Regions from separate parts of the Nonomuraea sp. NPDC049378 genome, predicted to be linked through region 1. Evidence: riboswitches for the same ligand, from Rfam matches in the RefSeq annotation. Region 1 holds a riboswitch; each other region holds the start of a gene.

Region 1 (5,226 bases):
CGGGCAAGACCACCCTGGTCAAGCTGCTCACCGGCCTCTACACCCCCCAGAGCGGCACCGTCAGCGCCGCCGGGGACGCCGCCGTGGTCTTCCAGGACTTCGCCCGCCACCCGCTGCCGCTGCGCGACAACGTCCGCCTGGGCGCGCCCGCGTACGCGGGGACGGACGCCGACGTGCTCGCCGCGCTGGCCGCGGTCGACGCGCTCGACCTGCTGGAGGTGCTTCCCGGCGGGCTGGACACGCCGCTGTCGCGGTCGTTCACCGGGGGCCGTGACCTGTCCGGAGGGCAGTGGCAGAAGGTGGCGCTGGCCCGGGCCGTGTACGCGCTCGACGCGGGCCGGCGGATCCTGATCGTCGACGAGCCCACCGCCCATCTGGACGCGCGGGCCGAGCAGGAGGTGTTCGAGCGGCTGCTGGACCGCACGCGCGGGCGCACCCTGGTGCTCATCTCGCACCGGTTCGCCACCGTACGGCGGGCGGACCGGATCGTCGTCCTCGACGGCGGCGCCGTGGCCGAGCAGGGCGGTCATGCCGAACTGCTGGCTCTGGGCGGCCGTTACGCGCGCTGGCACCGCCTCCAGACCGCCCTGATCGCGCAGGCGGGCCGGTGACCGCGACCCTCCGTACGCTGCTGACCCTGGCCTGGCGCACCGACCGGCGGGCCTTCCTCACCCTGGCCGCCTTCCTCGCCCTGGGCGCCGTCAGCCAGGGCCTGGTCGGCGTCTTCCTGCGGGCGCTCACCGACGCCGCCACCGCCGGCCACGGCGCGCAGGCGTCCCTGTGGGGCCTGGCGGCCGGAGCCGCGCTGGCCACCGGTGTGGCCCTCGGCCGCGCGGAGCTGGCGCTGATGGAGGAGCTGGCCGAACGCATGGGTCTGTCCGTGCAGGAGGAGATCCTCACCCTCACCTCGGGCGTGCCCACCATCGAGCACCTGGAGCGGCCCGCGTACCTGGACAAGCTGGCGATGTTGCGCGACGAGAGCCGCCAGCTGTACTTCGCGGTGTGGGCGCTCGCGCTGGTCGCCGAGCACGCCGTGCAGATCGGGCTCGGCGTCGTGCTGATGGCCGCCGTGCATCCGCTGGTGACGCTGCTGCTGGGCGGCGCCGTGCTGCCGTCGCTGCTGGTACGCGGCCGCGCGGCCCGCCACGTCGACGCGGCCACCGGGCGCACCGCCGAGACGGCCCGGCTGGAGCGGCACCTGTCCGAGTCCGTCACCACGCCGAGGACGGCCAAGGAGATCCGGATCAGCCGCGCCGCGCCCGCCCTGGAGGCGATGGCCGCGCACCGGTGGGAGGAGGTGTCGGCGGGGTTGTCGCGGGCCGGGGTCCGGGCCGCGCTGCTCACGTTCGCGGGGTCGGGCACGTTCCTGGCCGGGTACGTGTCGGCGCTCGGCTGCGCGGCCTGGCTGGCCGCCCAGGGACGGGCCACGGCGGGCGACGTGGTCCTGGTGGCCACGGTCGGGGTGCAGTTCGTCACCCAGGCCTCCCGGCTGGCCTTCCACCTCGGGTCGGTGGCCGCGGGCCTGCGCGCCGCCGCGCGGCTCGCCTGGCTCCGCGCCTACGCCCGCACCCACGACCCGGCCTTGGCGGAGTCCGGCGACGACGCACTCCGCGCCGGGACGAGGGCGCCCACGAGTGACCACGGCCGCGAACGCGTCGCCCGCGGGGCCGAGCCGCCTGAGAGCTTCGCGCGGGGCATCACGCTGCGGAACGTGACGTTCACCTACCCCGGCACCACCCGGCCGGTGCTGCGCGGGATCGACCTGAGCCTGCCCGCCGGCGCGACCGTCGCGCTGGTCGGGTCGCACGGCTCGGGCAAGACCACCATGGCCAAGCTGCTGTGCGGCCTCTACCAGCCCTCCGGCGGCGAGATCCTGCTGGACGACGTCCCGCTGCGGGACGTGCCGGCCGTGCGCTGGCGGCGCAGGATCAGCGCCGTGTTCCAGGACTGGGTGCCGTTCGAGCTCACCGCCGCCGAGACCGTCGGCATCGGCGACCTGCCCCGTATGGACGACCGCCCCGCCGTGGAGCAGGCGCTGGCGCGGGCCGGCGCCGCGGACGCGGTGTCCGATCTGCCCAGGGGCCTGGACACCGAGCTGGGCGACAGCTTCGAGGGCGGCGTGACGCTGTCCGGCGGGCAGTGGCAGAGCCTGGCCCTGGCGCGCGCGTCGATGCGGGAGGAGCCGCTGCTGCTCGTGCTGGACGAGCCGACCGCCTCCCTGGACGCTCCCGCCGAGAGCGCCGTCTTCGCCCGGTACGCGCAGGCCGCCCGCCGCCACCGCGCCGCCATCACCCTGCTCATCACCCACCGCTTCCCGACGGTGCGCATGGCCGACCTGATCGTGGTGCTGGACGGCGGGCGGATCGCCGAGCAGGGCACTCACGGCGAGCTCATGGCCCGCCAGGGCCGCTACGCCGAGTTGCACGCCATCCAGCGGGCGGCGGCGGACGGTTAGGCCGCCGGCCGCCCGGGTGGCGGGGCGGAAACGCGAGCGAGCGCGCGTTCCGCACGGGACGCGCGCTCGCTCGCGGTGATCGGGGTCAGGCGGCGTACTCGGGGTAGCCGTAGCCGACGACCTGGGACTTCGGACGGGTCCGCTCCTCGACCTTGCCGTTGCCGGTGTTGCCTTCGATCGTGGAGATGGTGCCGTCGCCGTTGTCCTTCACGACGAAGCCGACGTGCTGGATGTCGGTGATCTTCTTGCCGCCGTCCCAGGAGAAGAACACCACGGCGCCGGGCTTGGCCTTGGTGCCGAAGCGGTCGTTGGCGGCGAACCACTTGGCGTGGGTGACGGTGTAGGCGTCCCAGCCGATCTGCGGGCGGGCGCCGGTCTGCTCGCCGACCCAGGAGACGAACATCGAGCACCAGGCGGCGTTCAGGTACGCGGCCCGGTTGCCGCCGTCGCGGGCGATGGTCTCGGCGGCGCGCCGCGAGTCGGCGTACCACTTCTGGTACGGGGTGCCGCCGCCGGCGGCGTTCTCGGAGGTGCCGACCTGGGACTTGGCGAAGTCCAGCACCTGGGAGGCGGTCACGTTGACCGTGGTCTCCTTGGCCGCGCGCTTCTTGGAGTCGGTCACCGGGGAGACGGCGGCCGGCTTGTCCGCGGGCGGGGTGTCGGCGTTGGCCGCGGCGACGTTGACGCCGAGGGCCGAGGCGAGGACGCTGGCGCCGAGCGCGGCGCAGGTGATGGTTCGCTTGGGGATTGCGGTAAGACGGAACGTGGCCATCGAGGGGGTAACTCCTTGCTTCCATGCCGCTTACCGGGTTAGCTGACGGGTTCGGGCGTGGAAGCTGCCCTACGGCACCGGAGTGCCGATTCACCCCAAAGGACTTGGGTCCCCGGTTCCGCGTGATGCGGATTCAGCGGTCACAGGACGATCCTGTGATCTATCGTGCGATGGTCAGACATAGCCGGACAAACCGGACGTATGCCGTAAGATGCCCCACAAGGTAATACATGAGGCAAGAGGATTACAACTGCATAAAGGCCCAGCTAGGCCAGTTGCCGGCGAGCGTCGGCCAGAAGCCCTGACATGGCAAGGGATTCGTCAAGGGGCATGATCGGGGATTCGGTCCTGCCCTCGGCCGTGGCGGCGCGGACCTCGCGGAGCTCACCGGCGTATCCGTTGTCGGCCGGATCGAGCACATGCTCTTCCGGCTCCATGGAAGGCCCGGTGAGGACGATCCGCTCCGGCGCCCAGAACGGCGCGTGGATGTCCGCCCGCATCCGCGTACCTACAACACAGGCCTGGTTCGGGTAATTCCCCAGCAAGGAGGTTTCCACGAAAGCCCGCCTGCCGCCGGGATAGAGCAACACCCCGCCCGCCTCCGCGTCAACCCCGCTCGGCGCCAGGGAGCCCGTCATGCGCAGGCCGGTGGGCATGCCCAGAAGCAGCTGGGCCAGGCCGAACGGGTAGACCCCCAGGTCGAGCAGCGAGCCCCCGCCCAGCTCCGGGGCCCACAGCCGGTGCGCCGGATCGTACGGCATGGCGAAGCCGAAACTGGCCTGCACCGACCGGATGTCGCCGAACCGCTCGTCGGCGGCGATGAGGCGGATCAGCGGGTTGAACCGCATCCACGCTTCCATCAGGAACACGCCCGCCTCGCGCGCCAGGCGTACCATCTTCTCCGCGTCGTCCACGGTCGCGGCCAGCGGCTTCTCGCACAACACGGCCTTGCCCGCGGCGATGGCGGCCTGCGCGACCCGCAGGTGCTCGGTGTGCGGCGTCGCCACGTAGATCGCGTCCACCGCAGGGTCGGCGCACAACCGCTCATAGGAGCCGTACGCCGACTCCGCGCCCAGCGCGGACGCCAGGGCCTGCGCCCGCCGCAGATTCCTGGAGCCGACGGCGCCCACCCGCATCCCGGGCTCGGCCACGATCGCCGCTCCCACAGTCCGCGCTATGACGCCCGTCGCCGCGATGCCCCACGTGAAGTCCCGCACGCGGAAGATGCTAGACGCATCAGATCAAATTGAACGTGTCAGGATCGCCTCCGATGCGAAGGCCCCTGTTCAGCGCGCCGACGGCGGCCATGCTCTCCGGATCGAGGATGAAGTCGAACACGTCGACGTTCTCGGCGATCCGCGACGGCGTCACGGACTTGGGAATGACGACGTTGCCGAGCTGCAGGTGCCAGCGGAGCACGATCTGCGCGGGAGTCTTGCCGTGCTTGTCCGCCAGCACCGCGAGCGCCGGATCCTCGAGCAGCCCCTTGCCCTGGCCGAGCGGGCTCCACGCCTCGGTGAGGATGCCGTTGGCCTCGTGGAAGGCCCGCATCTCCCGCTGCTGGAAGTACGGGTGGAGCTCGATCTGGTTGATGGAGGGTGTGATGTCGGTCTCGTTCATGAGCCGGGTGAGCGTGCCGACGGTGAAATTGGACACGCCGATGGCCTTGGCCCGCCCGTCACGGTAGATCTTCTCGATCGCCTTCCACGCCTGTACGTACTTGTCCTGCTTCGGCACCGGCCAGTGGATGAGATAGAGATCGACGTAGTCGAGCCCCAGCCGGGCCAGGCTCTCGTCGAAGGCCTGCTCCGTGCGGGCGTGGTCGGCGTTGCGCAGCTTGGTGGTGACGAACACCTTCTCGCGGCGCAGGCCGGACGCGCGCACGGCACGCCCCACGCCCTCCTCGTTCTCGTAGGCGGCGGCGGTGTCGATGTGCCGGTAGCCGGCCTCCAGCGCCGTCGTCACCACCTGCTCGGCCTCGCCGGCAGGCACCTGCCAG
Region 2 (5,226 bases), on a different contig from region 1:
GCGACCTGGTCCAGGCGATCAGGAAGGTGGCCGAGGGCGAGCCGATCCTGTCGCCGGCGGTCACCCGGCAGCTCATCACACACGTGTCCGACGGCGGGGCGGGCGATCGCACCGAACGCGCCAGGAAGCTGCTCGGCCGGCTCAGCGAGCGGGAGCGGGAGGTGGCGACGGCTGTCGGCCAGGGCAAGTCGAACGCCGACATCGGGCGCGAGCTGTTCATGAGCGTGCCCACGGTCAAGGCCCACGTCTCGCGGATCCTGACCAAGCTCGACCTCAACAACCGGGTCCAGGTCGCGCTGCTGGTCTACGACGCGGGCTCGTAGCCGGGGCACCGCGCCGGCAGGTCCCGATCACGGCGCGGCGAGCCGCCGGACCGGGCCCGTGCTCCGAGGGCCGGGCTCGGACGGGCCGGGGCGCTGGAATCCCAGCTTTTCGCGCCGGGTGGCGGCGACCCGGACAAGTGCGCGCCCGCCGGGCCTGCCGCAGCGCCGCGGGGCGCCGGGCCGAGGCGACCCTCCGAGGTCACGAGCGGCGGTGCGAGACCGTTCCGCCATGGTCGGCCTCCCTGGTGGACGCCCGTACCGGCGTGGCCGATCCGTCCCCACCAAGCGCTTGCCCAAAGCGGAGTGGCCGTTACGGTCAGGTACGCGGCAGCCGTACCCTTGTCTGAAAGGGCATGTCACGAAGGGACAAGTGGGATGAGTTCAGCGGGTGAAGGCCTGTCTCGCCCGCTTCCCGAGCAGGTGCGGCTCAATGTCGTCGACTTGGCGTCTCAAGTCCTCGGCACGACGCCCGGTGCCGCCATTCCGCCGCCGCTGCGGGGCATCGCCAAGTTCGACCCGCGTAAGCGGGCCAAGCTGGGCGGCGCCCCCATCGCGGCGCAGCTGGAGAACGACAAGAAGTTCCGCGAGCTGGTCGCCGAGTCGGTGACCGCGGGCTGGCCCGAGCTGGTCGCCGCTCTCGCCGAGGGCAACGTGCCGCCCGCCGCCGACCCCGTGCTGGTGGCCGCGGCCGCCTATCTCACCCGCCCGCCCGGCTGGGCGGAGATGATCGAGGCCGCCCGCTCCGACCTGGAGCAGTCGCTCGCGGCCGCCGAGGACTCCGAGCGCGAGGAGGCCGTCGCCCGGTTGCGCGAGCAGCTCGCCGCGCAGAAGAGCGGCGCCAAGGAGGAGGCGGAACGCCTGCGCGAGCAGGTCAGGGCCGCCCGCGCGGAGAACTCCGACCTGCGCCGCAGGCTCCACGACGCCCGCGAGCGGGCCAAGGCCGCGGCGCGCAGGGCCGAGGAGATGGAGCGGGCGGCCGAGGAGGCCAGGACGGCCGCCTCGGCCGCGGGCAGCGCGGGGGAGTCCGAGCTGCGGCGGCTGCGCGAACGGCTGTCCGACGTGGAGAAGCAGCTCGAAGCCTCGCGCCGGGCCGCGCGCGAGGGCAGGAGCATCGAGGACGCCCGCATCAGGGTGCTGCTCGACGCGCTGCAGGACGCGTCCGCCGGGCTGCGCAGGGAGCTGGCCCTGCCCACCACGATCAGCCGGCCGGCCGATTCTGTCGCCGCGGTCACCGGCGAACGGCCGGGTGTGCGCGTGCCCGCGCGGGCGCTGGCCGATGACGACCCGCAGCTTCTCGACCAGCTCCTCGCGCTGCCGCAGATCCACCTGATCATCGACGGCTACAACGTCACCAAGACCGGCTACGGCACGCTCACCCTCGCCGACCAGCGCAACCGGCTGATGACCGGGCTGGGCGGGCTGGTGGCGCAGACGAGGGTCGAGGTGACCGCGGTGTTCGACGGTGCGGAGCTCAACGCCCCTGTGCAGGTCGTGGCGCCGCGCGGCGTGAGGGTGCTGTTCAGCGCGCCCGGGGAGATCGCCGACGACCTGATCCGCCAGCTCGTCCGCGCCGAGCCGCCCGGTCGCGCCATAGCCGTGGTGTCGTCGGACCGGGAGGTGGCCGAGTCCGTCAGGCGGATGGGAGCCAGACCCGTTCCCTCTGGCTTGCTGCTGCGCCGCCTGGGCCGGGCTTAAGTTACGAATTGGTATGTTCGGGTGAGACCTCACCCGCCACTTCTGTACTATTTCGCCCCAGTAAAGATCTCCTGGGAGGCGACGCAGTGAGGTTTGGCCGGGTGCCGGTGGCCGTGGGTCTCGCGTTCGGGCTTGTGGTGTCTCCCATGGGGGCGGCGCTCGCTGATCCGAAGCCGACCATCGGGCAGGCCAAGGCCAAGCTCGACAAGCTCAACGACAAGGCCGACAAGGTCGTCGACCGCTACAACACGGCGACCGAGCGCTACAAGAAGGCCAAGGGCACCTACGCGAAGCTGAACAAGAGCTACAAGCGCAAACTCCGTACGGTCGCCGACCTGCGCACCCAGATCGCCGACATGGCCGCCACCGTCTATCGGGCCGGCGGCTACGCCACCACCATGCCGGGGCTGGTCAGCGCCGACAACCCGCAGGGACGGCTGGCCGGGATGGCGCTGGCCGGGCAGATGGCCAAGGAACGCTCGGAGAAGCTGGCGGCGTTCGACCGGGAGAACCGCGGGCTGAAGAAGGAACGTGACAAGGCGCAGGGTGCCCTGCGGTCGGCCGACGAGGTCCGCGGCGAGGTCGAGAAGGAGCGCAAGGAGATCCTCGGCCTGATCGCCAAGCAGAAGAAGCTCCTGAAGAAGCTGGGCGCCTACAAGACCGGTGACCCGAACAGCACCGGCATCGCGTACACGGGACCGGCGTCGGGGAACGCCGCAGCGGTGCTGCGGTTCGCGTTCGCGCAGGTCGGCAAGCCGTACGTGTTCGGCGGGACGGGGCCGGGCGGCTACGACTGCTCGGGGCTGACGCAGGCGTCATGGCGGGCCGCGGGCGTGTCCTTGCCGAGGACGACGTGGGCGCAGTGGGCGTGGGGCGCCAGCCGCAAGGTGTCGCTGAACGCGCTCCAGCCCGGTGATCTCATCTTCAGCGAGGGTCTGGGGCACGTCAGCATCTATGCGGGCAACGGGAAGATCGTCCATGCGCCGCAGACGGGCGACGTGGTCAAGGTCGTCAGCCTCTCCGCCTACGGCCGCAGCCTCGTGGGCGCCGTCCGCCCATAATTCCGTCCCCTCCTTCTACGACGCACCATCGTTGCCGTCGTGCGGGCGGTCCGCGATCACGTTCCGCATCCTCCTGATCACCTTAGGTCGAGATCATACGAGGCGGAATGTGACAAACGCGACATCTGACCCCTGACAAGACGGATGTTTCGCGAATGTGAGCAGGGTCACTTTTTGGTAACGACGCCCCCTGTTCCAACAGGGGTTCGGGAGTTTACTGAGGCCTGAGTCGATCTTTACAGCCTGACTCGGCTTTTGCTGATCCTTGACCGTTCCGCGTAGCTTCTGGCGTCGTCGCGGTGCACAAGCCATGGCGCCGTGAACCCGCATCGGTCCCTCCCGGTGTGAAGACAGATGAAGATCCGCTGGTCATCGCCGCGACATCCCCATGACACGGGCGATGACCTGCCGAATCCGTGCAGTCAGGAGGCACGGAACCGGGGACCCAGCGATCCCAGTTCCCCAGGGATCAGGGGTGAATCGGCGCGCCATCGCGCCGTAGGGCGACTTCCAGGCCCGAATCCGACAGCTAACCCGGTAGGCGTTCGTGGAAGACCCAAGGAGAAATCCTGTCTACCTCCCTGCACAACCCCCGTCTGTCCCGCATTGCCCTGCCTGGCGTCGTGCTCACGATGACCGTGACGGCCGGAGGCCTGGTCCTCCACGCCCCCACGGCTCAGGCGGCGACGAGGAGCGACACGGCCGGCGTCTCCTCGGTGAGGGCGGCCACCGCCGCCACCACCGCGAAGTCGGCCAAGGCCGCTCGCAAGCGGGCAAAGACCGCTCGGCAGAAGGTGAAGGCCGGCAAGGCCATCGCCGTGGCCAAGAACCAGATCGGTGACCCGTACCGTTACGGCGCCACAGGCCCTGGTTCGTTCGACTGCTCCGGCCTCGTCCAGTACGCCTGGAAGAAGGCCGGGGTGAAACTCCCGCGCGTGGCGAGCAGCCAGTTCGCCGGCATCAGGAACAAGGTCTCCTGGCGCAACCTCAAGCCCGGGGACCTCATGTTCTTCAACGGGCTCGGCCACGTGGGCATGTACGTCGGCAAGGGCAAGATGATCCATTCGCCGCGGACAGGCGAACGGGTGCGCATCGACAAGCTGGGCGGATGGCGCAAGTCGTCGTTCGTCGGCGCGGTCCGTCCCGGCCTCTGATGAGGCCCCGCCCGGGCCCGGGAGATCTTCCGGAGCCCGGGCGGGCTCCCGTGGCAGCCCGTCCTCACGCTCGTCGGCGGCCCCTCGTAGAGGGCCGGCCCTGATCGGGCCCACTACGATCGGCAGCGTGTCCGAGCAGGTGAGCCGACGAGCCGCGCTGGCCGCGCTCCTCCTCCTCGGCCTCGCCGCCGACGCGCCCGCCCCCGGATCGCCCGTCTTCCCCGCGCACGCCCGTGACCTGTGGCCGGACGGCCAGGTCACCGCCCGCGGGGCACGTTCCCTCGTCACCGGCCACCGCGCCGCACCCGGCACGCTCAGCGAACTCGCCCGCCGCGCCGACTCGGCGGGGCTGCGGGTCACGGCCGTGCTCGGCCGCCCGGTGCGGCCCGTGGTCATCGTTCCCGGCTCCGCGCAGGACGCGGCCCGGCTGGCCGGCGTGGAGCGACTCGACGGGCTGGCGGCGGTGGCCGACGGCGGGCGGGTGATCGTCGTCCCCGAGTCGTTCGGCAGGCTCACCTCCACCGGCAAGGACGTCGTCCTCACCCACGAGCTGACCCACGTCGCCGCGGGCACCGGCGGGCTGCCCGTCTGGCTCTACGAGGGCTTCGCCGACTACGTGGCCTACCGGGACGCCGGGCTGCCCGTGCGCACGGCCGCCGCCGAGTTGGCCGCCGAGGTGCGGGCCGGGCGCGTGCCGGCCGCGCTGCCGGGGCCCGAGGCGTTCGCCGTCGGCGGGCCTGACCCCGGACGCCTTGCGCTGGCGTACCAGGAGGCCTGGCTGGCGTGTCGGTTCCTCGCCCGCCGTTTCGGTGAGAGGAGCCTGGTGAGGCTCTACCGTGATGCGCAGGCGGCCGGCGTCGACGAGGCGCTCGCCGCGCTCGGGCTCTCCGTGGCCTGGCTGACGGCACGGTGGCGCGCGTACGTGCGGGAGCAGCTCGCGTGAGTGGGGAGAAGGATGAGCGGACGGCGGGACGCGGACGGCCCCTCTGAGGA
Region 3 (5,226 bases), on a different contig from region 1:
AAGCTACGAGGTCGCGTCCCGGAACGCCGGCAACCACCTCTTCCGGCCTGAGGCCCGCGTCCTAAGCACCTGCTCGTCGGCGTAGTCGAAGAAGTCCTGCAACTCCCGACGGGTCAGCGCCCGCACTTCAGGCCGTCCCTCATAGGGCGAGGAGTGCGACGGCATGTTGTCCTCGTGGCAGGTCTGTGCCGGATGCGTCCCGAAATGTTCCACACACTGCTCCGCCCACCCGTAGCGGGCGTCGGTGAGGTAGTCGCAGAACATCGCAATCTGGTTCAGGTAGTTCCGAACGGTCGAGCGCGCCCGCGACCCCGGCGCCGACAGTAACTCCGTCGCCTAGTCCTCTACATCCCCAGGCAGCCACTCCCATGGCGATGTGCGGCGCCCTCCACGGAGACCCGTTTCACCCCAACACCACCTCGCATCGGATGCGACATGCTCGCATCTGATGCGAGATCCCTTCCGGCGAACCCGGAAAGTCGCAGGCAGATAGCCGCACATCAACACGTGCGATGATCTTGGCGAATGTCGCTCCTGTAGGTCGATGAACAGCTCAAACGCATTCTTCAAATGGGCGAATAGCTCATCAGATGCTATTCGTCCCTTTTTCAGTTCATCGAGATGTGCACGTGGTCGTAGTGGTTCTCGGTGATGCTGCCCCGGTTGGACATCGTGCTCCAACCCGAGCCGTGGTTGATGCGCTGCTTCCAGATGACGTACTTGACGCCCAGCCTGCTCTTGTTCTTGATGGCCCACTCCGCGATGCGGTCGCCCAGGGCGGCGTTGGCGGCGGAGGGCATCGAGCCGCCCGTGCTCATCATGAAGTCGCAGGCCCGGCCCAGGGGGTGTTCGCCGCTGGAGCCCGAGCGGAAGCAGCCGACGGTGAAGGGCAGCGCGAAGTTCTTGCCGATCTGCTCCTTCATCAGCCGCGTGCGCGGCGTGATGTTGTCGGAGCCGGACGGGAGTTCGGGTGCCCAGCCGCCGTCTGACCTGCGGTTGGTGCCGAACGGCACCAGGTCCTGGAGCTTCTTCTCGATGTCGTCGATGACGTCCTCGGCCTCGTCGCGCTGACCGGCCACCTCGGCCGCGTCCTTGCGGATCCTGTCGGCGAGCTCGACGGCCTGCGCGGAGGCCTTCTTCTTCTCGTCGCGCGCCCTGGCCACGCCCTGCACGAACGCCTGCTGCTCGGCGGTGACCTGATTGAGCACCGCGGCGCCGCCGCTGTTCTCCGGCAACATGAATACGGGCACTCCGGGGTTGCCGTTCTGGTAGCGCAGGCGGGCTATCTCGGCGACCCGCTTCTCGGCCGTCGTCAGCGCCTCTTCGGCGGTGGCCAGCCGGGCCTTGGCCGCCTTGGCGGACTTCTGCGCCTTGGCCAGCTCGACGCGCTTGAGGTTGTAGGCCTCGATCAGCTTGTCGACCTTCTTGTTGAGCTGCTTGAGCTGCGCGCGCAGCTCCGACTCCTTGGGTTTGGGGGCCGTGGACGCCGCGGACGCCGGGGCCGCCGAAACGACGACGGCGGCGGCGGCGGCGATGAGACCGATGGCAAGACTCGCGGGGGACGAAGCCGCCACGTAGGTGTTCCTCTCCCTCTGCCGGCCGGGTTAGCTGACGGGTTCGGGTATGGGAGCTGCGTATCCCTACCACGGATGTGGATTCACCCCAGGTGCGATGGGTCCCCGGCTCCCGGGCAACTCGCCCAGGATTAGGCGGTGCAACGGCTGTTACGGCCGATGCATAAGGGGATATTAGTGGTAGATCACGAGACATGCGACCTTAAGTAGAAATCTATTCTTGATCTACTTGTGATCGGAGCATGCGCGCGGCCTCTTCCGGCAGCACGTCGTTGACGAACGCGCCCATCGCGGACTCCGAGCCCGCCAGATACTTGAGCTTGTTGGGCGCCCGCCGGATGCTGAAGAGCTCCAGATGCAGGTACGCGAGCTCGCGGTCCCGCCGCACCGGGGCCTGGTGCCAGGCCGAGATGTACGGCATCACGACCCCGAACAGCCCGTCGAAGGCCCGCAGCACCGAGGTGTAGAGCGGGGCGAACGCCGCACGCTCCTCCTCCGTGAGCGCCGCCAGGTCCGGCACCTGCCGGTGCGGATACACGTGCACCTCGTACGGCCAGCGCGCGGCCGCGGGCACGAACGCCGTCCACAGCTCGTTGCCGGCCACCACCCGTGTCCCGGCGGCACGTTCGGCGGCCAGCACGTCGGCGAACAGGTTGCCCGGGCCCTGGTAGCGGGCCGCGGCGCCGAGCTGGAGTTTCGTTCTGGGCGTGACGTACGGGTAGGCGTAGATCTGGCCATGCGGATGCGCCAGCGTGATGCCGATCTCCTCGCCCCGGTTCTCGAAGCAGAACACCTGCTCCACGCCCTCGATCCCGGACAATTCGGCCGTACGGTCGGCCCACGCCTCCATGACCAGCCGCACCTGGGCGTCGGAGAGCTTCGAGAAGGATGACGAGTGATCCGAGGTAAAGCACACCACCTCGCACCGCCCCACTCCCGGACGAACCTCACTCAGCCCACCCACATCTTGATAAGTCCCAAAATTCGTGGAGAAGGAGGGGAAGCGGTTCTCGAACACCGCCACGTCGTAGTCGTACGCAGGGATCTCCGTCGCCCGGGTGTCCGACGACGGGCACAACGGGCACTCGGCGGACGTGCCCGTCGGCAGGAACGTCCGCGTCTGCCGGTGCCCGGCCATCGCGATCCACTCCTCGGTCAGCGGATCGTAGCGCAGCTCGGACGCCACCGGCCGGGGCTCAAGCGGGCGCCGGTCGATCGCGCTCCGGTCGGCGTCGTCGCGCCGGTCGAAGTAGATCAGCTCTCGGCCGTCGGCCAGATGGGTGACGGTGCGCTTCAATGCGTGTCCTCCGCGATGATCAGTTCTCCGGCCCGCTCGGCCAGTTCGGTGCGTGCGTCCTCGGGCAGCCCCGCGTCGCTGATGACCACGTCGGCCTCGCTCAGCTCGGCGATGGTGCTGATGCCCACCGTGTTCCACTTGGTGTGGTCGGCAGGGACGACCAGCCGGTGCGCGGCCGTCACAAGCTCCCTGTCGGTCTCCGACTCCAGCAGGTTGGGCGTGGTGAAGCCGGCCCGCACGCTCATCCCGTGCACGCCGAGGAAGAGCGTGTCCACGTGCAGGCGGCGGATCGCGGCCACGGCCACCGGGCCGACCAGCGCGTCGGACGGCGTGCGCACGCCGCCGGTCAGCACGACGGTGCGGTCGGCGCGCGGGTTGCGATGGAAGACCTCGGCGACGGGGATCGAATTGGTGATCACGGTCAGCTCGGGAACGCCGATGAGGTGGTGGGCCAGCGCCCACGTGGTGGTGCCCGCCGACAGCGCCACGGCGGTGCCGGGGCGTACCAGCCTGGCCGCGTGCCGCGCGATGGCCTCCTTCTCCTGCTGCTGGCGGGCGGACTTCGCGGTGAAGCCCGGCTCCTCGGTCGATCCGGGGCCGAGCGCGGTCGCGCCACCGTGCACCTTCTCCAGCAGACCGCGTTCGGCCAGCACCTCGAGGTCGCGGCGGATGGTCATGTCGGAGACGCCGAGTTCGCGTACGAGGTCGGCGACCCGGACACCGCCGTTGCTGCGCACGCGTTCGAGGATCGTCTGCTGACGCTGCTGTGCGAGCACGCCCGCTCCTTCCAACAGATTCCACCAAATTATGACACGACGCTGTTGGGGAATGTTAGTTCGCTACGGATGGCTTGCGCTGGTCAGCACGGGCGAGAGACGTTGGGAGGACACCGACTCCGGAGGCGAGCTTATGGCCAGGCGAGCACGCAAGGGCAAGGCACGCAAGAAGAAGAAGAAGGCGAACCACGGCAAGCGCCCGACAGCACGCTGACAGGTGGCCGCCCGCCGGCGGCCACCCTCATCCCGGCAGCTCGGCGCCCGAGAGGGCAGCCCGTTTCCTGCCGTTCGCACGGCGGTCGCGGACGGCCGATCCGGCGCCGGGTCACAGGAGGAGCGCGGGCCGGTCGGGATGATCGGCCCTGATCACGACGTCGGCCGCCTCCTGGGGCCGCACCTCGCGCTCGTACCGCTCATAGGCGGGCAGGCGCCACCGCTCCTCCTCGGACGTGCGGCGCCCCAGCGCCGCCGCGGACAACCACACATGCACGCTCAGCTCGAACGCCAGCCCCCGTCCCAGCAGCAGCGTCCCGTCCACGATCACCACCCCGCCCGGCGGAAGCTCCTCATAGGGCAGCCGGTACGCCCGGTCGATCCGGCTGTCCCACAGAGCCGGCAGCACGCGCCCCGAGCCGCCATCGTCCAGGGGATCCAGCACCTCCCTGCGCAGCGCCTTGACGTCGAGCCAGTCCTCGTAGAAGGCGTCAGGATCGGCCCTGCCGTGCTCCAGCCGCAGAGACGAGGACCGCAGGAAGTCACCCGCGGAGACCCGCAGCACAGGCCGGCCGCGCAGCCGGAGCGGCGCGACGAGGTCGTCGGCCAGCGTTTCCGGCCGTCCGGCAGGCGCCCCGTCGACGACCACCCGCACCCGACGCCCGCGTGGCCACTGGGAGACCCGCTCGGCCAGCTCGTCGACGAGAACGTCACGGGAGATCGGTCGCGCACGCATCGGAACCAGCTTACGAGCGCCCCCCACCCGGCCTGCCCGCCGCACCGCGGTCGCGGAAGTGCACTCGATCATAAGATCCGTCCATGGACTGGCAGGCGTGGCACGACGAGTACGACGACCCCGGTTCGCGCCTGGCGCGACGATTGCGGGTCGTGCAGCAGCGGATCCGGCTGGCACTCGACGCCTGCCCGCCAGGTCCGCTGAGGCTCGTGAGCCTCTGCGCCGGCCAGGGCCGTGATTTGCTGGAGGTGCTCGACGGCCATCCCCGCCGCGACGACGTGCTGGGCCGTCTCGTGGAGCTCGACCCGGGCAACACCGCGAAGGCCGAGGAGAAGGCCGGCGAGGCAGGCCTGGTCCAGGTCGAGGTGATCACCGCCGACGCCGCGCTCACCGACCACTACCAGGGCATGGTCCCCGCCGACATCGTGCTCGCCTGCGGCGTGTTCGGCAACATCGCGGGCGAGGACGTCGAGCGTACGATCGCCACGTTCGCCCAGCTGTGCCGCGCAGGAGGCACGGTCGTCTGGACGCGCCACCGCAGGCCGCCAGACCTGGTGCCGCAGATCTGCCGCTGGTTCGAGGAGCGCGGCTTCCACCTCGAATGGCTGTCGGAACCGGACGCCGGCTACG
Region 4 (5,226 bases), on a different contig from region 1:
ACGCGGGGGCCTTCGCGGCCTACCTCGTGGACGCCGAGACCGGCGAGATGCACCCGATGATCAGCGAGGGGCAGCGGCGCGGCGACATCGACGTGGCGCACACGAACATCTTCGGCGAGATGCTCGACCTGGAGGCCGGCGGGCTGCTGCACCCGTCGATCGACCCCATGGACACCGCCGAGGACATCGTCGCCCGCTACCACCGCCTGTGGGACGAGATCACCCAGAGCGAGATCATCGAGGAGGTCGACTGGCACCGGGTGGAGCAGCGGATCAGACGGCTCAACCTGCTCGGCTTCGACGTGGCCGAGATGATGGTGCGGCGCAAGGTCGGCACCGGACGGCTGATCGTACGCCCCAAGGTCGTGGACGCGGGGCACCACCAGCGGCGGTTGCTCAGGCTGACCGGGCTCGACGTGGAGGAGAACCAGGCGCGGCGGCTGCTCAACGACCTCGACGGCTTCCGGGTCGCCAAGGGCCTGCGGCACGAGGACGAGGCCATCGTGGCGCACCGGTGGCTGGCGGAGGTGTTCCAGCCCACGGTCGAGGCGATCCCCGCCGGGCTGCGCGGGAAGCTGGAGCCCGCGCAGCTCTTCCACGAGATCCTCGACCATCGCTGGTACCTGTCGGAGGGTGCGGACGCCGACGTGGGACTGGCCGCGGCCGTGAAGTCGTACGTGGACAACGTGCTCGTGCACAAGCCCGACGAGAAGGCCCTGCTCCCCGACGAGGACGCTCGGGCTCAGTAGGCGGCGGTGATGCGGCTGCGCGGGTGGGTGTTCTGCTCCACCTCGTCGGCGATCGCGACCGCGAGGTCCTCGGCGCTGATGGCGCTGCGGCCCCGCTCGTCGGTCAGCAGCATGTCGCCGCCGAGACGGAAGGCGCCCGTACGCTCGCCCGGCGCGAGCTCCGCGGCCGGCGAGACGTAGGTCCAGTCGAGGTCCGTGACCTCCCGGTAGAGCTCGAGCGCGGCACGAGCGGCCAGCGCCTCCTTTTTCAGGCTCTCGGGGAAGCCGGGCGTGTCGACCAGGTCGACACCGGACGGGACCTTGAGGCTGCCGGCGCCGCCCACGACGATGAGCCGGCGCACCCCGGCCGCGCGCACACCCTCGATGAGGGCGCGGTTGGCGGCGAGGAAGGGCGGTCCCGGCTCGGTGCCGTCGCGCGGCGGCGCGATGGCGGAGACGACGGCGTCGTGGCCCTTGGCCAGCGTGGCGGCGTCGCGGACGTCGCCCTTGACGGGCCCGCTGCGGCTGAGGCCGGTCACGTCGTGCCCGCGACCGGCCAGTTCGGCGGCTATGCGCTGACCGAGCATGCCGGTCGCGCCGAAAAGCAGGATCTTCATGGCGTCACGATATCCATCGGATACTGGTTACTTCACCGTGCTATAAGTACCTTGTGGATACCGGTGATGTCTTCGACCCGAATTGCCCGACGCGGGTGGTTCTCGATCGGATCGGCGACAAATGGTCGGCACTGGTGCTGCTCTGCCTCGCCGACGGGCCGATGCGCTTCACCCGGCTGCGCTCGCGGATCGGCGGGGTCACGCCCAAGGTGCTGACACAGACGTTGCGGACCATGGAGCAGGACGGGCTGATCACGCGCGAGGTGTTCGCGGAGGTGCCACCGCGGGTGGAGTACGGGCTGACCGACCTCGGCCGCTCCCTGCACACCCCGATCGCGGCGGTGGCCGCGTGGGCCGAGACCCACGTGGCCGAGATCCTCCGGCGCCGGGAGCGGTCCGCGTAGCCCGGGAGCGGCCGCGCGGTCAGGCGGCGGTCAGCTTGGTGATCTCGCGGGCGATCTCCGGCCAGAGCGGCTCGGGCAGGTCGTGTCCCATGCCCGGATAGGTCACCAGCCGGGCGCCGGGAATGGCCGCCGCCGTGGCCCGGCCGCCCTCGACCGGGACCAGCGGGTCGTCCTCCCCGTGCAGCACCAGCGCCGGCATGGTGAGGCTCGCCAGCAGGTCCGTACGGTCACCCGAAGCCATGATCGCGGCCAGCTGCCGGCCCGTGCCCGCCGGGTCGAAGCAGCGGTCGAACGCGCGCCCGGCCCTCCGGACGACCCGCTCCCGGTCCATCGCGTAGCCGGGCGAGCCGATCACCGCGTACGTCTCCAGCGCCTGCGCCATGACGGCCGCGCGCTCGGCGGCGGGGCGGGCGGTCAGGGCCGCGAACGCGGCCTCCGTCGGCGGAGCGACCGTGGGGCCGGGCGTCGACATGATCGAGGTCAGGGTCAGCACCCGTGCCGGATGCCGGATGGCCAGGGACTGGGCGATCATCCCGCCCATGGACGCGCCGACCACGTGGGCGGCCGGCCAGCCGATGGCGTCCATGAAGCCCGCGGTGTCGTCGGCCAGGTCGTCCAGCAGGTACGCCGAAGGCGCCCCCGTCGTGGGAGCGCCCTGGTCGTGGAGGTGGGTCGACAGGCCCGCGTCGCGGTTGTCGAACCGGACGACGTGGTGCCCCTGGTCCACCAGGAGCTCGCAGAACCCGTCGTCCCAGTGGGTGAGCTGCGCGCCGAGCCCCATGATGAGGAGCAGGGGCCGCCCGTCGGGGGAACCGATGCTCTCGTAGGCGATGTCGATGCCGTTCGCGGCTACGCGGAGGGTCACGGTGACCAGAATGTCATTCTGGCGCTGCGTTCGTAAAGTCAGCCCCGCCGGGCGTAGGCGCCGGTCGAGAAGGGCACCGGCCGCCCCTTCTTGCCCAGGCCGTCACCCCACTTGGTGATGACATAGTCGATCTTGATGTGCCCCTTGCCGCCGTTGCCGTTGACCATCAGCGAGCGGGGGTTGAAGGTGCCGCCGGTCAGGTCGGCGAACGTCTTGGCGTCGAGATCCAGCATGATGCCGCGGCTGGAGGGCTCCCCCGGCCCTCTGTCCCCGACGAAGAAGGGCATCTTCTTGCCCTTGTAGATCACGTACCCCTCGGTCAGCAGCGGCCAGCTCGGGCTGGCGGCCATGCCTTTCTGCATCGGCTTGCCGCTGGCGGGCAGGCCGGTGTCGCCCGCCCTGCCCGAGCCGTCGTCCCAGAAGTACGACGCCGTGGTGGAGCCCTTGTACAGGGCCTTCTCCTCGGCGCCGGGATCGGCGTGTGCCGCGGTGCAGACGACGCTCATCGAGCCGACGGCGGAGGCGGTGAGCAGGGCAAGGGAACGCAGGCCAAAACGGGGAGACATGAAAGTGTGAAGTCCTTCGCGAGGGGACGAGGGGGAGGCACGCCGGCAAGAGGGCACGGCGCTGCGGCACGCCCGAGCGACTACATCGGGCGAGGGAAAGAAAGGGGGGAAGGGGGGCCGCTCAGGCGGCGGCCGGCGCTACGCGATTCGGGGGTGCGCTGCGGTCATACATGCGTTCTGTCCTCTCCATCACACCTACCGGGTTAGCTGACGGGTTCGGGCGTGGAGATGCCCTACCGGCACGGGCCGGATTCACCCCAGTGAGGTGGGTCCCCGGTTCCCGATCGAGTCGGGATTCGGCGCCAGCCGGAGGCCCTCTCTTGGGTAAGGGCCAGGTCACCGGCTGGTAATGGCGGCAACTCTAGCAGCGAATCGGACATACGCAAACGATTCGCCATGAACCGGGCAAAGATCTACCTTGCGCGGGAATACGAAAGGGGGTACGGCATGCCGTACCCCCTCAGTCCTTTCCGGCTCAGCCGCCGCTCTTGCGCCTGAACGATCTCTTACTCGCAGCCGGGCCGTGCGCCCCGTGAATCTTCGATGGGTCGACGCCCCTGCCACCAGCGCCGGAGCCCGCGTGCTGGTTGCGCTTGCGCTCCAGTGCTTCGCGGAACTTGCGCTTCATCTCGTCCTCGGGAGTTTCGCTGACTTCCGGCTCCGGTGATTCCGCCATGAGGACCTCCATGGTGTTGGGGACAACCACAGCTTCGCACGGCGTCGCTTTCGATGCGAAACCGACTCCGCCCTGTCACCCGTCGCGGGTGAACGCCAGCAGCCGGAACACCGGGTCCGGCCCGTCCCGCCCCTGCCCGTGACCCACGAACGTGGTCTCGCCGGCCTGGCGCAGACCGTGCCGGACCGCCTCCGCCACGACCAGTTCCCGGCCGTCGGCGGGACGCCGCCGCCCTCCAGGCCCGTGGGCGGCGCGCTTGTCCACCGTCGTGACGTACACCCCGCCCGGCCGCACCACGCGCGCGGCCTCGGCGATCACCGGGCGGGCGTCGTCGAGCAGGTGCAGCAGCCAGATCGTGGTGACCGCGTCGACCGACCCGTCGCGTACGGGTAACGCGCAGCCGTCACCCAGGACCACGTGCACGCGCCGCGCGGCGACCCGCGCCATGCCGGCGGAGGCGTCCACGCCGAGCACCCGCAGGCCACGCCCGGCCAGTTCCCTGCTCACCAGCCCGGTGCCGCACGCGACGTCGAGCAGCGTGCCCCCGGGCAGCAGAGCGCGCACGGCCTCCGCGGCGGCCTCGGCCCGCGGCAGACCGCCACGGGTCTCGTCGTAATGTGCGGCTTCGAGGTCATAGTCGAGCACGACCCGAATCGTACGCCGCCGGGTAAAAGGAGACCGTTCGGTTCCTGGTGTTGTGTTGGAGTGGCCCAGGAAATACACCCCGCATGTTGGTCGACGCCCCAGGCGCCACGATGGACGGTCCGCGATGAACGTGCTCGGTCATGACCTGGCGATGGATCTGGGTGCCGCGAGCACCCGGATCTACGTCAAGGGCAGAGGCATCGTGCTCGACGAGCCCTCCGCCGTCATGCTGGACAGCCGCACGGGCCGGGTCGTCGGGTACGGCGCCGAGGCCGCGCAGGGCGAGCGGGGAGAGACACGCTGGCCGGTCAGCGGCGGCCTCCCGGTCGACGACGAACTCGCCCGGCACCTGATCAGATACTTCCTGCGCAAGGTGCACGGGCACCCGTTCTCCAGGCCGCGCGTCGTGCTGGCGCTGCCGAACAACTCCACCCCCATCGAGCGCGCGGCGCTGCGCGACATCGCGTTCGAGGCGGAGGCCAGGGGGATCCTGCTGATCCCGCACGCGCTGGCGGCGGCGCTGGGCGTGGGCCTGCCGGTCAAGGACTGCGCCGGGCGCATGGTGATCGACATCGGACGCGACACCACGCGGATCGCCGTGCTCTCCCACGGCTCCGTGATCGCGGCCGCCACGGTCCCCGGCGGAGGCGACGGCATGAACCGGGCCATCATCCGCCAGGTCGAACGCGACCACGGCCTGCAACTCGACGAGGAGGAGGCCGAGT

The links. Region 1 has a riboswitch for cyclic di-AMP ahead of ACZ6SA_RS13055 (C40 family peptidase). Riboswitches for the same ligand answer to the same signal wherever they lie in the genome.
Region 2: it holds a riboswitch for cyclic di-AMP, as region 1 does, so the genes downstream of both, ACZ6SA_RS14420 (C40 family peptidase) here and ACZ6SA_RS13055 (C40 family peptidase) in region 1, are expected to answer to the same signal.
Region 3: it holds a riboswitch for cyclic di-AMP, as region 1 does, so the genes downstream of both, ACZ6SA_RS39020 (coiled-coil domain-containing protein) here and ACZ6SA_RS13055 (C40 family peptidase) in region 1, are expected to answer to the same signal.
Region 4: it holds a riboswitch for cyclic di-AMP, as region 1 does, so the genes downstream of both, ACZ6SA_RS30815 (hypothetical protein) here and ACZ6SA_RS13055 (C40 family peptidase) in region 1, are expected to answer to the same signal.

Annotation. Positions count from the first base shown of each region.
Region 1 is NZ_JBVJHP010000005.1:201,927-207,152, forward strand. It holds gene ACZ6SA_RS13045 (ATP-binding cassette domain-containing protein) at 1-611, shown strand, start outside; gene ACZ6SA_RS13050 (ABC transporter ATP-binding protein) at 608-2,455, shown strand; gene ACZ6SA_RS13055 (C40 family peptidase) at 2,541-3,227, opposite strand; cyclic di-AMP (ydaO/yuaA leader) riboswitch at 3,240-3,376, opposite strand; gene ACZ6SA_RS13060 (Gfo/Idh/MocA family protein) at 3,494-4,444, opposite strand; gene ACZ6SA_RS13065 (aldo/keto reductase) at 4,464-5,226, opposite strand, start outside.
Region 2 is NZ_JBVJHP010000006.1:31,507-36,732, reverse strand. It holds gene ACZ6SA_RS14435 (response regulator) at 1-323, shown strand, start outside; gene ACZ6SA_RS14430 (NYN domain-containing protein) at 765-2,018, shown strand; gene ACZ6SA_RS14425 (C40 family peptidase) at 2,105-3,079, shown strand; cyclic di-AMP (ydaO/yuaA leader) riboswitch at 3,476-3,638, shown strand; gene ACZ6SA_RS14420 (C40 family peptidase) at 3,712-4,233, shown strand; gene ACZ6SA_RS14415 (gluzincin family metallopeptidase) at 4,361-5,176, shown strand; gene ACZ6SA_RS14410 (M48 family metallopeptidase) at 5,189-5,226, shown strand, end outside.
Region 3 is NZ_JBVJHP010000022.1:159,368-164,593, forward strand. It holds gene ACZ6SA_RS39015 (hypothetical protein) at 4-264, opposite strand; gene ACZ6SA_RS39020 (coiled-coil domain-containing protein) at 609-1,574, opposite strand; cyclic di-AMP (ydaO/yuaA leader) riboswitch at 1,580-1,722, opposite strand; gene galT (galactose-1-phosphate uridylyltransferase) at 1,789-2,871, opposite strand; gene ACZ6SA_RS39030 (DeoR/GlpR family DNA-binding transcription regulator) at 2,868-3,647, opposite strand; gene ACZ6SA_RS39035 (50S ribosomal protein bL37) at 3,781-3,861, shown strand; gene ACZ6SA_RS39040 (nucleoside/nucleotide kinase family protein) at 3,973-4,596, opposite strand; gene ACZ6SA_RS39045 (SAM-dependent methyltransferase) at 4,680-5,226, shown strand, end outside.
Region 4 is NZ_JBVJHP010000015.1:119,990-125,215, forward strand. It holds gene ACZ6SA_RS30795 (DUF4032 domain-containing protein) at 1-749, shown strand, start outside; gene ACZ6SA_RS30800 (NAD(P)-dependent oxidoreductase) at 743-1,345, opposite strand; gene ACZ6SA_RS30805 (winged helix-turn-helix transcriptional regulator) at 1,399-1,749, shown strand; gene ACZ6SA_RS30810 (alpha/beta fold hydrolase) at 1,769-2,614, opposite strand; gene ACZ6SA_RS30815 (hypothetical protein) at 2,653-3,180, opposite strand; cyclic di-AMP (ydaO/yuaA leader) riboswitch at 3,358-3,492, opposite strand; gene ACZ6SA_RS30820 (DUF5302 domain-containing protein) at 3,656-3,856, opposite strand; gene ACZ6SA_RS30825 (class I SAM-dependent methyltransferase) at 3,932-4,501, opposite strand; gene ACZ6SA_RS30830 (rod shape-determining protein) at 4,626-5,226, shown strand, end outside.